Regions from separate parts of the Bradyrhizobium sp. 18BD genome, predicted to be linked through region 1. Evidence: riboswitches for the same ligand, from Rfam matches in the RefSeq annotation. Region 1 holds a riboswitch; the other holds the start of a gene.
What was found. A riboswitch is a leader RNA that binds a small molecule or an ion and turns the genes downstream of it on or off. The one in region 1 is predicted to bind cobalamin.
Positions count from the first base shown of each region.

Region 2: linked by a shared signal. The riboswitch ahead of RAD16_RS37445 (TonB-dependent receptor) and the one ahead of RAD16_RS18530 (TonB-dependent receptor) in region 1 are both predicted to bind cobalamin.

Region 1 is NZ_JAVAYL010000009.1:221,299-225,663, reverse strand. It holds gene cobF (precorrin-6A synthase (deacetylating)) at 1-29, shown strand, start outside; gene cobT (nicotinate-nucleotide--dimethylbenzimidazole phosphoribosyltransferase) at 40-1,092, shown strand; gene RAD16_RS18535 (histidine phosphatase family protein) at 1,085-1,657, opposite strand; cobalamin riboswitch at 1,730-1,931, shown strand; gene RAD16_RS18530 (TonB-dependent receptor) at 2,047-4,365, shown strand, end outside.
Region 2 is NZ_JAVAYL010000030.1:98,700-103,064, forward strand. It holds gene RAD16_RS37420 (adenylate/guanylate cyclase domain-containing protein) at 1-471, shown strand, start outside; gene RAD16_RS37425 (hypothetical protein) at 578-754, shown strand; gene RAD16_RS37430 (hypothetical protein) at 1,091-1,303, shown strand; gene RAD16_RS37435 (hypothetical protein) at 1,397-1,654, shown strand; gene RAD16_RS37440 (hypothetical protein) at 1,729-1,998, shown strand; cobalamin riboswitch at 2,074-2,286, shown strand; gene RAD16_RS37445 (TonB-dependent receptor) at 2,397-4,365, shown strand, end outside.

The DNA.
Region 1 (4,365 bases):
ACAGCTACATTCTCAAGCGCAGGCCGTAAGCGAGGCAGCATGCTCCCTGAATGGGTCACCCAGAAATACCCGGCGGTTTCCGCGGTCCATCGCGATGCGGCGATCGCGCGTCAGGCGCAACTGACGAAACCGACCGGCGCGCTCGGCCGGCTGGAGCAGCTCGCGGTCGAGCTTGCGGGCCTGCAGGCGACCGAGCGGCCGCGTGCGGGACGCGTGCCGATCATCGTCTTCGCCGGCGATCATGGCATCGTCGCGCAGGGCGTCTCGGCCTATCCGCAAGCCGTGACCATCGCGATGATGGCGATTTTTGCTTCGGGTGGTGCCGCGATCTCGGTGTTGGCGCGCGAACTGGGCTCCAGCCTCGAAGTCGTCGACGCCGGCACGCTGGCGGAGGAGGCGATGGCGGGCGTCGTCACCGACAAGCCGCGCAGTGGCACGCGCGATTTCAGCGTCGAAGCCGCGCTCACGCCCGCGGAGCTGGCATTTGCATTCGAAGCCGGTCAGCGCGCGGTGGCGCGTGCCGAGGCCAGCCAGCCCGATCTCTTGATCTTCGGCGAGATGGGCATCGGCAACACCACGACGTCGGCTGCGATTGCCGCGAGCCTGCTCGGCATCAGCGCCGGGGAGATCGCGGGCAGCGGTACCGGTGTCGATGCGGCGGGCCGCGCGCACAAGGCGCGCGTGATCGATGCGGCGATCGCGCGGCATGGTGTTGCGGGCGCCGCGCCCGAAAAGATCCTGTGCGCCGTCGGCGGGCTCGAGATCGCGGCGATCTGCGGCGCGATCATCGCGGCTGCACAGCGCCGCATCCCGGTCTTGATTGACGGTTTTATCGTGTCGGTAGCTGCGCTGGCGGCAGCGCGGCTTAACCCGTCATGTCAGCCGTTCCTGTTGCCGTCGCATCAATCGGCGGAGCAGGGTCATCGGCTGGTGCTGCGCGCGCTGAACGTGCAGCCGCTGATCAGCCTCGATCTCCGGCTCGGTGAGGGATCGGGCGCCGCCATCGCGCTGCCGCTGGTGCGCGCGGCCTGCGCGCTCCACAACGGCATGGCGACCTTTGCGCAAGCCAATGTGCCGGATCGGCCTAGCTGATCCGCTGATTGACTGAAACGACGCGCCAGCTGTTCGCGAGCCGGTCGATCCGGGTCAGTGATAGCGGATCGATCACGAAGCGCAGGGCTGCTTGTGGCGTGAGATCGAGCGCGATGCACAGCGCCGCGCGGACGGTGCCGGAATGCACGACCAGCGTTGCGGCGCCCGCGCCGATCCGTGACAGACCTAATCGGACGCGTGCGACCTGATCTTCAAAGCTTTCGCCGCCCGGCGGCCGTCCGCGCGCCGGATCGCTCCAGAACTGCGCATAGGCCGCGCCACCGGTCGCAGCGAGCGCGTCATGCCGATGGCCAGTCCAGTCGCCAAAATCCTGCTCGCGGAAGTCGCTGACCGACTCCGGCTCGAGCCCCAGAGCGCGCGCAGTCTCCACCGTGCGTCGCGATGGGCTCGCATAGCTTGCGGCATCCTGCGGCAGGCGCTGCCGCAGCGCGTCCAGTTGCGCGCGATCGCCGAGATCGGCCGGCGCGTCGGGCGCATGGATCGTGCCTTTGACGCCGTCGACGGGGGCATGCCGTATCAGCCAGAGGAAGGTCTCGCCTTCCATGCTCATCTCCAAGGAAGTTGCTCGCTGTGGCAATAACGCCGCAGCTTGCACATTGACTCTGTCTTGATCGTAATCCTAGATGGCTTTGACGGTTTCCCCGAGAGGGGATGAAAAGGGAATGCGGTGCGGGGACGTTGTCCCCAATGCCGCGGCTGCCCCCGCAACTGTAAGCGGTGAATCCTTCGTCAGAAGCCACTGGGTCCTCGGTCCCGGGAAGGCGACGAAGCGGTCACGACCCGCGAGCCAGGAGACCTGCCGTCAGCCGTGGTCACACGCGAAGATGTCGGTCGGGGAGTACAGACATTCGGCTTCATCGGAAGGCTCACAGCCGGAAGATGAGACCTTGGTTCGCTGTGACGTGCCACTGACGTCATACCGAGGTCTAGCCTGTGTCTTCCATCCGTCTCGTACGACCGCGCAGCTTTCTGCTCGCCTCTGCCGCGCTGACACCCTTTGCCGCCATCGATCTGCCCGCCGCACTGGCACAGGAGGCTCGCGAACGCCTGCCGCCGGTCGAAGTGTCGCCCGCCCAATCCCGCAAGCAAGCAAAACCTGCCGGGCGTGACGCGCAGAGCGTCCGTCGCGCGGCAACGCGCCGATCCGCAGCTGCGACGGCTGCGCCGAAACCGGCGATGCCGGGCGCGGCAGCGCAGGAACAGACGCAGACGCCGCTCAACAGCAATGTGGTTGCCGACAGCGCTTCGCGGCTCGGCCTGACCGTGCGGGAGCTGCCCGCGACCGTCGAGGTGATTTCGGCCGCGACCATGCGCGAGCAGGGCTATCGGACCGTGTCCGAAGTAGCTCAAGGAGCCGTCGGCGTCACCTCCGGGGATAATCCGGCGGAGCCTGCGGCGTTCTCGATGCGCGGCTTCACCAACAGCCAGATCAACACGCTCTACAACGGCATCAAGATCGGTCCGCAGAACATGACTTCGCGGATCACCGACACTGCCAACCTGGAGGCCGTCGAATTCGTGAAAGGTCCGGCCTCGCTGATGTCGGGCGAGGGCGCCGCCGGCGGCGCGATCAATCTCGTCACCAAGCAGCTGCACACCGGACCGATCCGCAATGAGGCGGATTTCTCCTGGGACACGCTGAACTCGTTCCGCGCGCATTACGGCTCGGGCGGCAGCACCAATGTGCAGGGCCTCGACTACCGCTTCGACATCAGCCGTTCCTCGCTCAACGGCTTTGCCGACGACACCAACACCAAGACGTTCGACGTCTCGGGCCAGCTCAATTACCGCATCTCCGACAGCCTCAAGGTCTGGGGCGCGATCGAGTACCGCGAGGACCGCTCAAAGGCCTATTGGGGCGCGCCGCTGGTGCCGACCGTCTTCAGCGGCTCGCATGCGACGAGCGGCATCGTCTCCGGCAATTATATCTCGAACTACAACGGGACCAATCTCGGCGCGGTCACCATCGACGACCGTACCTTCAACACCAACTACAACGTCCTCGATAATCGTAACATCGCTCAGGAGGTGTGGCTGCGCGGCGGCTTCGAGCTGAAGCTTGCGCCTGACCTGACGCTGAAGAGCCAGGCTTATGGTTACGGGGCGGAACGTAGCTGGTTCAACAACGAGGTCGAGGCGTTCAACGCCGGAACGAACCTGGTCGATCGTGAGCGCTTCTACGTCGCCCACAGCCAGCGCCTCGTCGGCAACATCACCGACCTGACCTGGGACACGAACATCGCAGGTTTCGACAACCGGTTTGTCACCACACTGTCGTCGAGCTACCTCGACTTCGTCCGGCCCGGCGCTGCGAACTTCCCGAGCGATTCCGTTTCGCTGGTCGATCCCAATCGCGGCTTCTACGGCCTGCTCACGACGCAGCAGCAGACCGCGCGCATCGACAACGAGGCGCTGGCGTTCGAGGACCGGCTGAAGCTGACGCGCAGCTTCGCGCTGGTCGGTGGCCTGCGCGTCGAGCATATCGGGCTCGATCGCAACTCGACCGACAAGAACGGGCTGGAGAAGGCGAATTTTCCGTTCACGCAAGACTGGGCGCCTGTCACCGGCCGCATCGGCTACACGTGGGACGCCGTGCCCGGCCTGACCTTCTTCAGCCAGTACGCCACCGGCGCCGACATCTCGGCCAACAACATCTTCCTGCTCGGCCCGACCCAGAACCTCGACCTGACGACCGCGCGCACCTACGAGACCGGCGTCAAGCATCTGTTCTGGGACAACAGGGCGGAGTGGTCGTTCTCGGCCTACGACATCGTGCGCAAGAACGTCTATGCGGCAGCCGGCGGCCAGACGCTCAACATTGCGGGACAGCAGGAATCGAAAGGTGTCGAGCTTGCGGCCGCGGTGCGCCCGATCGAGCCGCTGCGCCTCTGGGGCAACATCGCCTATGTCGATGCGCACTATGCCGACTACAATTTTGCCGGCGGCTCGTTCTCCGGCAACACGCCGCCGAACGTTCCGCGCGTCGTGGCCAATGCCGGCGCGTCCTACCGGTTCTTCACCCCCTGGCCGGTGGAGCTCGGCATCACCGGCCGCCATGTCGGCGACCGCTACAACACCGATGCCAATGTCGTGACGATGAAGGCGTATACCGTCGCCGACGTCTATGCTTTCGTCGACATCCCCAGGACCGTCTTCAATGCGGTCGACCAGGCGCGCCTGACTTTCCGCGTGCGCAACATCGCCGACAAGCGCTACGCGGTCTGGGGCGATCCGTTCTATCCCGACCAGATC
Region 2 (4,365 bases), on a different contig from region 1:
GCCACCGGCGAGGTCCTGACCGGCAGCATCGGCTCCGAGCTGATGATGAGTTTTACCGTGATGGGCGATGCCGTGAACCTCGCCTCGCGGCTCGAACTGGTCAACAAGGTCTACGGTACCCGCATCCTGATCGCACAGGCGACGGCCGACGCGATCGGCGCGCATCTCGAGCTGCGCGAGATCGATCGCCTGGCGGTCGCCGGCCAGAGCGCGCCGCAGGCGATCTTCGAGGTGATGGGCAGGGCAGGCGCGCTGGCCGGGGCACAAGAGGCTCTGCGCAAGCACTATGCCGAGGGGCTTGCCGCCTATCGCGACCGCCGCTTCGACGAGGCTCGCGCGGCCTTCAACGCCGCGCTGGAGAGCGTGCCGGGCGACGGCCCATCGCGGACCATGCTCGCCCGCATCGGCGAGTTCGTGTCGAGCCCGCCGGCGGCCGATTGGGACGGGGCCTGGCGGATGGACAGCAAATAGCCGGACTACTCCGGAATAATTGATACTAGTCCATAACGATGTTTGCCGTGACCTATTTGCCGGGCTTAGGTTGAGTGTCCTTAAGGCGTTAAATGGGGACACGCCGATGACAGAACTTGAGGACAGGCTGGAACGCTTTGAGACGCTCACGGCCGAATGTGAGTTGATCGCCAAGCTCGCCACCGAAAGCAACAAGCGGGAATTCTATCTCAAGCTCGCCGGGCACTATTACGAGCTGGCGAACGAGACGCGGCGCGCGGTCGCGTCCAGGGCTGCTGCTTAAATGGCTGCGGCTTAAATGTCTGCTGCTTAAATGGCTGTTGCTAAAACGGTCGTTGCCTAGAGGCTGCTGCTTGAACAGCGGTTGCTTCTGGCTGCGAGCGCGAGGTCGTGGCCTGACGTAAGCCCCGGACATGCAACCCGCTGCAGGATGCGAGCAACCATCGCAGGCTTGCGGGCGCTGCGCGGCCGAAAGCCGTTTTTAACGTTTGGCGCGCATCCTGGGGATGCGAGGGCACGCTGCGTTGCGTCGTTCCTTGCGATGGGAATGCCGGGGTCCGTTGCAACACAACGTGCCTCGTGGTCGCCGCCTTGGCGGCGTTTCTTGCAGGGCGATCCCATGCGTGTTGTTGCAGTACTCATCCTCGCGCTGATGACGGCGGCCTGCAATCCGGGACAGGACATCACCGGCTCCACCGCTGCCTGCCCGGCGCGGAATTACAGCTCCTACAATCCCCGCGACATGAACCAGTGCGTGGCAGCCTGCAAGGCGTGTGACCACGGCACCACCGTGACCTGCACCACCTCCTGCACCCTCAAGGGCGCGCACTGAGGGGACGGTTCCGTGCTGACGGTGCGGGAGCACCGGAACGATTCACATGGGTTAGTCATTGAAGGGGGCGGGCAGGACGCGGAGTCCTTTGGAATGGGTATGCTCGATCCCGGTCGGTTTCTGGTGTCATGCTCGCAGTGCGAGGCATGGCCGATGGCAGCCAATGTGAAACGCTCGAGCTGGTCGGCGCAGCCGTACGAAGTCCGCTTCGTCTGCCCACGCTGCCGCCGCGAGGAAACCGTGATCATCTCCGCATCCGGCGAGCTGACCCCGATCAAGCGCATTGACGTTCCCCCGCATGATGTCACGGCGGCCTGGGCCCAGGCGCAGCGGCCAAGAGGGCGGGCGTAGCTCGCCCGTCTTGAAGTCAAGAGGGCGGGCGTAACCAACGCAGCGTAGCACGATCCATTCTTGGAACCCGGCCGATGCCGGGGCGTTTCCGCCTCGTCATCAACGTGATCGAGGCCATGCGAATGATCAGCGAGCATTTCGACACCCGCACACGGATCAACATGAAGCTGGCGCTGGACCGGGTCTGCCGCAATCGCCCCGGCGGCGAGGACCATGGCTTCCGCAAATCGGTTGCCGAGAACATCATTCGCTGCGCGCTCGCAGGTCGAACCGGCATCAGCCAGCTAGTCGATGCCGGCGAGCGGGCGATGATCACGACGCATGGCGAGAGGGAGCCGGCCTGATTGCGCCAGCGCAATCTTCGGTGCGGTGCTTCGACGCCCATGCAACCGGCCGATTGACTCTCTGCTTGCCCGCCCCGTAGATTGATCCGTGACGGTTCTCCTCACGGAGATCAAAAGGGAACGTGGTGCGGGATTTTCCCAATGTGGATTTTCTCAATGCCATGGCTGCCCCCGCAACTGTAAGCGGTGAATCCTTCGTCTCATGCCACTGGGAATCTCGGTCCTGGGAAGGCGACGGAGCGGTAACGACCCGCGAGCCAGGAGACCTGCCGTCAGCCGTGGTCACACGCGAAGATGTCGGTCGGGGAGTACAGACATTGGTTTCACCGGAGCAATCGATCGCTCCGAAAACCTCGTTCGCTGTGACGTGCCACTGACGTCATACCGAGGTTCAAACCGTGTCTCGTATTGTCTCTGCCGCCAGGCGCCTTAGCGCCGGCCTCGTCGCGTCCGTCTCCCTCTCTTCGCTCGATCTCGCCATCGCCCATGCGCAGCAGGCCGCCGCGGAGCAACTGCCGCCGGTCGAAGTGACCAGGCCTGACGACCAGAACCGCACCCGCGCCAGGGCGACGGGCGAGCGCAACACAATGAGGCGGCGCCCGGCACCGCGTGCCGCCCCAGGCGGAGCAGCACCGGCATCCGGCTCCGGCAGCGAGGCTGCCGCGGGCTATGGCGGCATCGTTGGGGCCGCCACGACCGTGATCACGGCGGGAGATATCGCGCATGCGCCGTCGCAATCGCTCGCCGAGATCATTGCGACGCAAGTCCCGGGCGCCCAGCTCACGACGCTCTATGGCGGGCCGGTCGCCGCCAGGACCAGCGTGGATTTGCGCGGCTTCGGCGCCTTTGCCACCGCCAACACGCTGGTGCTGGTCAACGGACGGCGGCTCAACGACATCGACATGGCGCAGGTGGACCTCTCCACCATTCCGCTCAATTCCATCGAGCGGATCGAGATCACCCGCGGCAATTCCGGCGCGGTGCTCTACGGCGACAACGCGGTCGGCGGTGTCATCAACATCGTCACCAAAAACGGCGTCGGCGGACCGCCCGTGACCGCACGCATCGAGGCTGGCTTCGGCGCGTTCAAAACAACGCTCGGCAATGTCTCGACCTCGCTCAATTCAGGCCCGTGGTCGACCTCGTTTTACGGCAACGCCGTCAGGACCGACGGCTACCGCGACAACAATCGCTATGTTCAGGAGAACGGCGTCGGCAATCTCAATTACACCACGCCCGGCCTGACCGCCTTCCTCACCGTCACCGGCGACAATCAGGAACTGCGGTTGCCCGGCGGCCGCACCGTCGATCCCTCCATCGGCCTCGACGAGCTCGCAACCAGCCGGCGGGGAACGAGCACACCCTTCAACTACGCCAACCAGCAAGGTTATAGTGCGACCGCGGGATTCACCAAGATGCTGGTCAACGGCGTCGATCTCATCGTCGACGGCGGCGTGCGCGACAAGAAGCAGCAGAGTGCCTTCTTCTCGAGTCCGGCGCCGGTCCCGGCTCTCTTCACATCGACCTATGTCGATGCCGACCTCACGACATGGTCGATCACGCCGCGCCTCAGCGTGAAGAGCCTTGCCTTCGGCATGCCGTCGCAACTCCTGACCGGCATCGACTATTACGATGCGAGCTTTCAGCAGAACCGCGGCGCCGGGCAGAGGCTTGCACCGTGGCACAATTACGACCTCCGGCAGCAGACGGTCGCGGGCTATTTCCAGCATGCGCTGGGTGTTGCGCCCACCACCGACATCTCCTACGGCGCGCGGGTGCAGAGCATCAGTCTTTCCGCGCGCGACAATTTCGATGCGGCAGCTCCGTTCAACGCCGATATCGGCGCGCTCCGGCTCACGAGCAACGAGACCCAATATGCGCTGCATCTTGGGGCCGAGCATCGTCTCGATGACATGTTCTCGCTGTTCGGCCGTGCCGCGCGGGCCTTCCGCACACCTGATGTCGACGAGCGTGTGTCGTCGGGCCCGTCGTTCGATCCCGTGACCTTTGCTTCGCTCCCGCAGACATTCCAGCTCAAGACCCAGACCTCGCAGGACGTCGAGGGCGGGCTGCGCATCAAGGGCGGCGGCTTGCAGTTCCAGAGCAGTCTCTACCTGATGGACCTCACCAACGAGATCCATTTCAATCCGGTCCTGTTCTACAACACCAATCTCGACCCGACCCGCCGCTACGGCTCGGAGACCAGCCTGTCCTTTCGCGTCAATGACACGCTGCTGCTGCGCTCCGGCATGGCCGTGACGCGGGCCGTGTTCCGCGAAGGCGTCTGGGCCGGCAACGACGTGCCGCTGGTGTCGCGCTACACCGCAAGTGCCGGCGTCACCTGGAACATCTGGCAGAACTATGTCG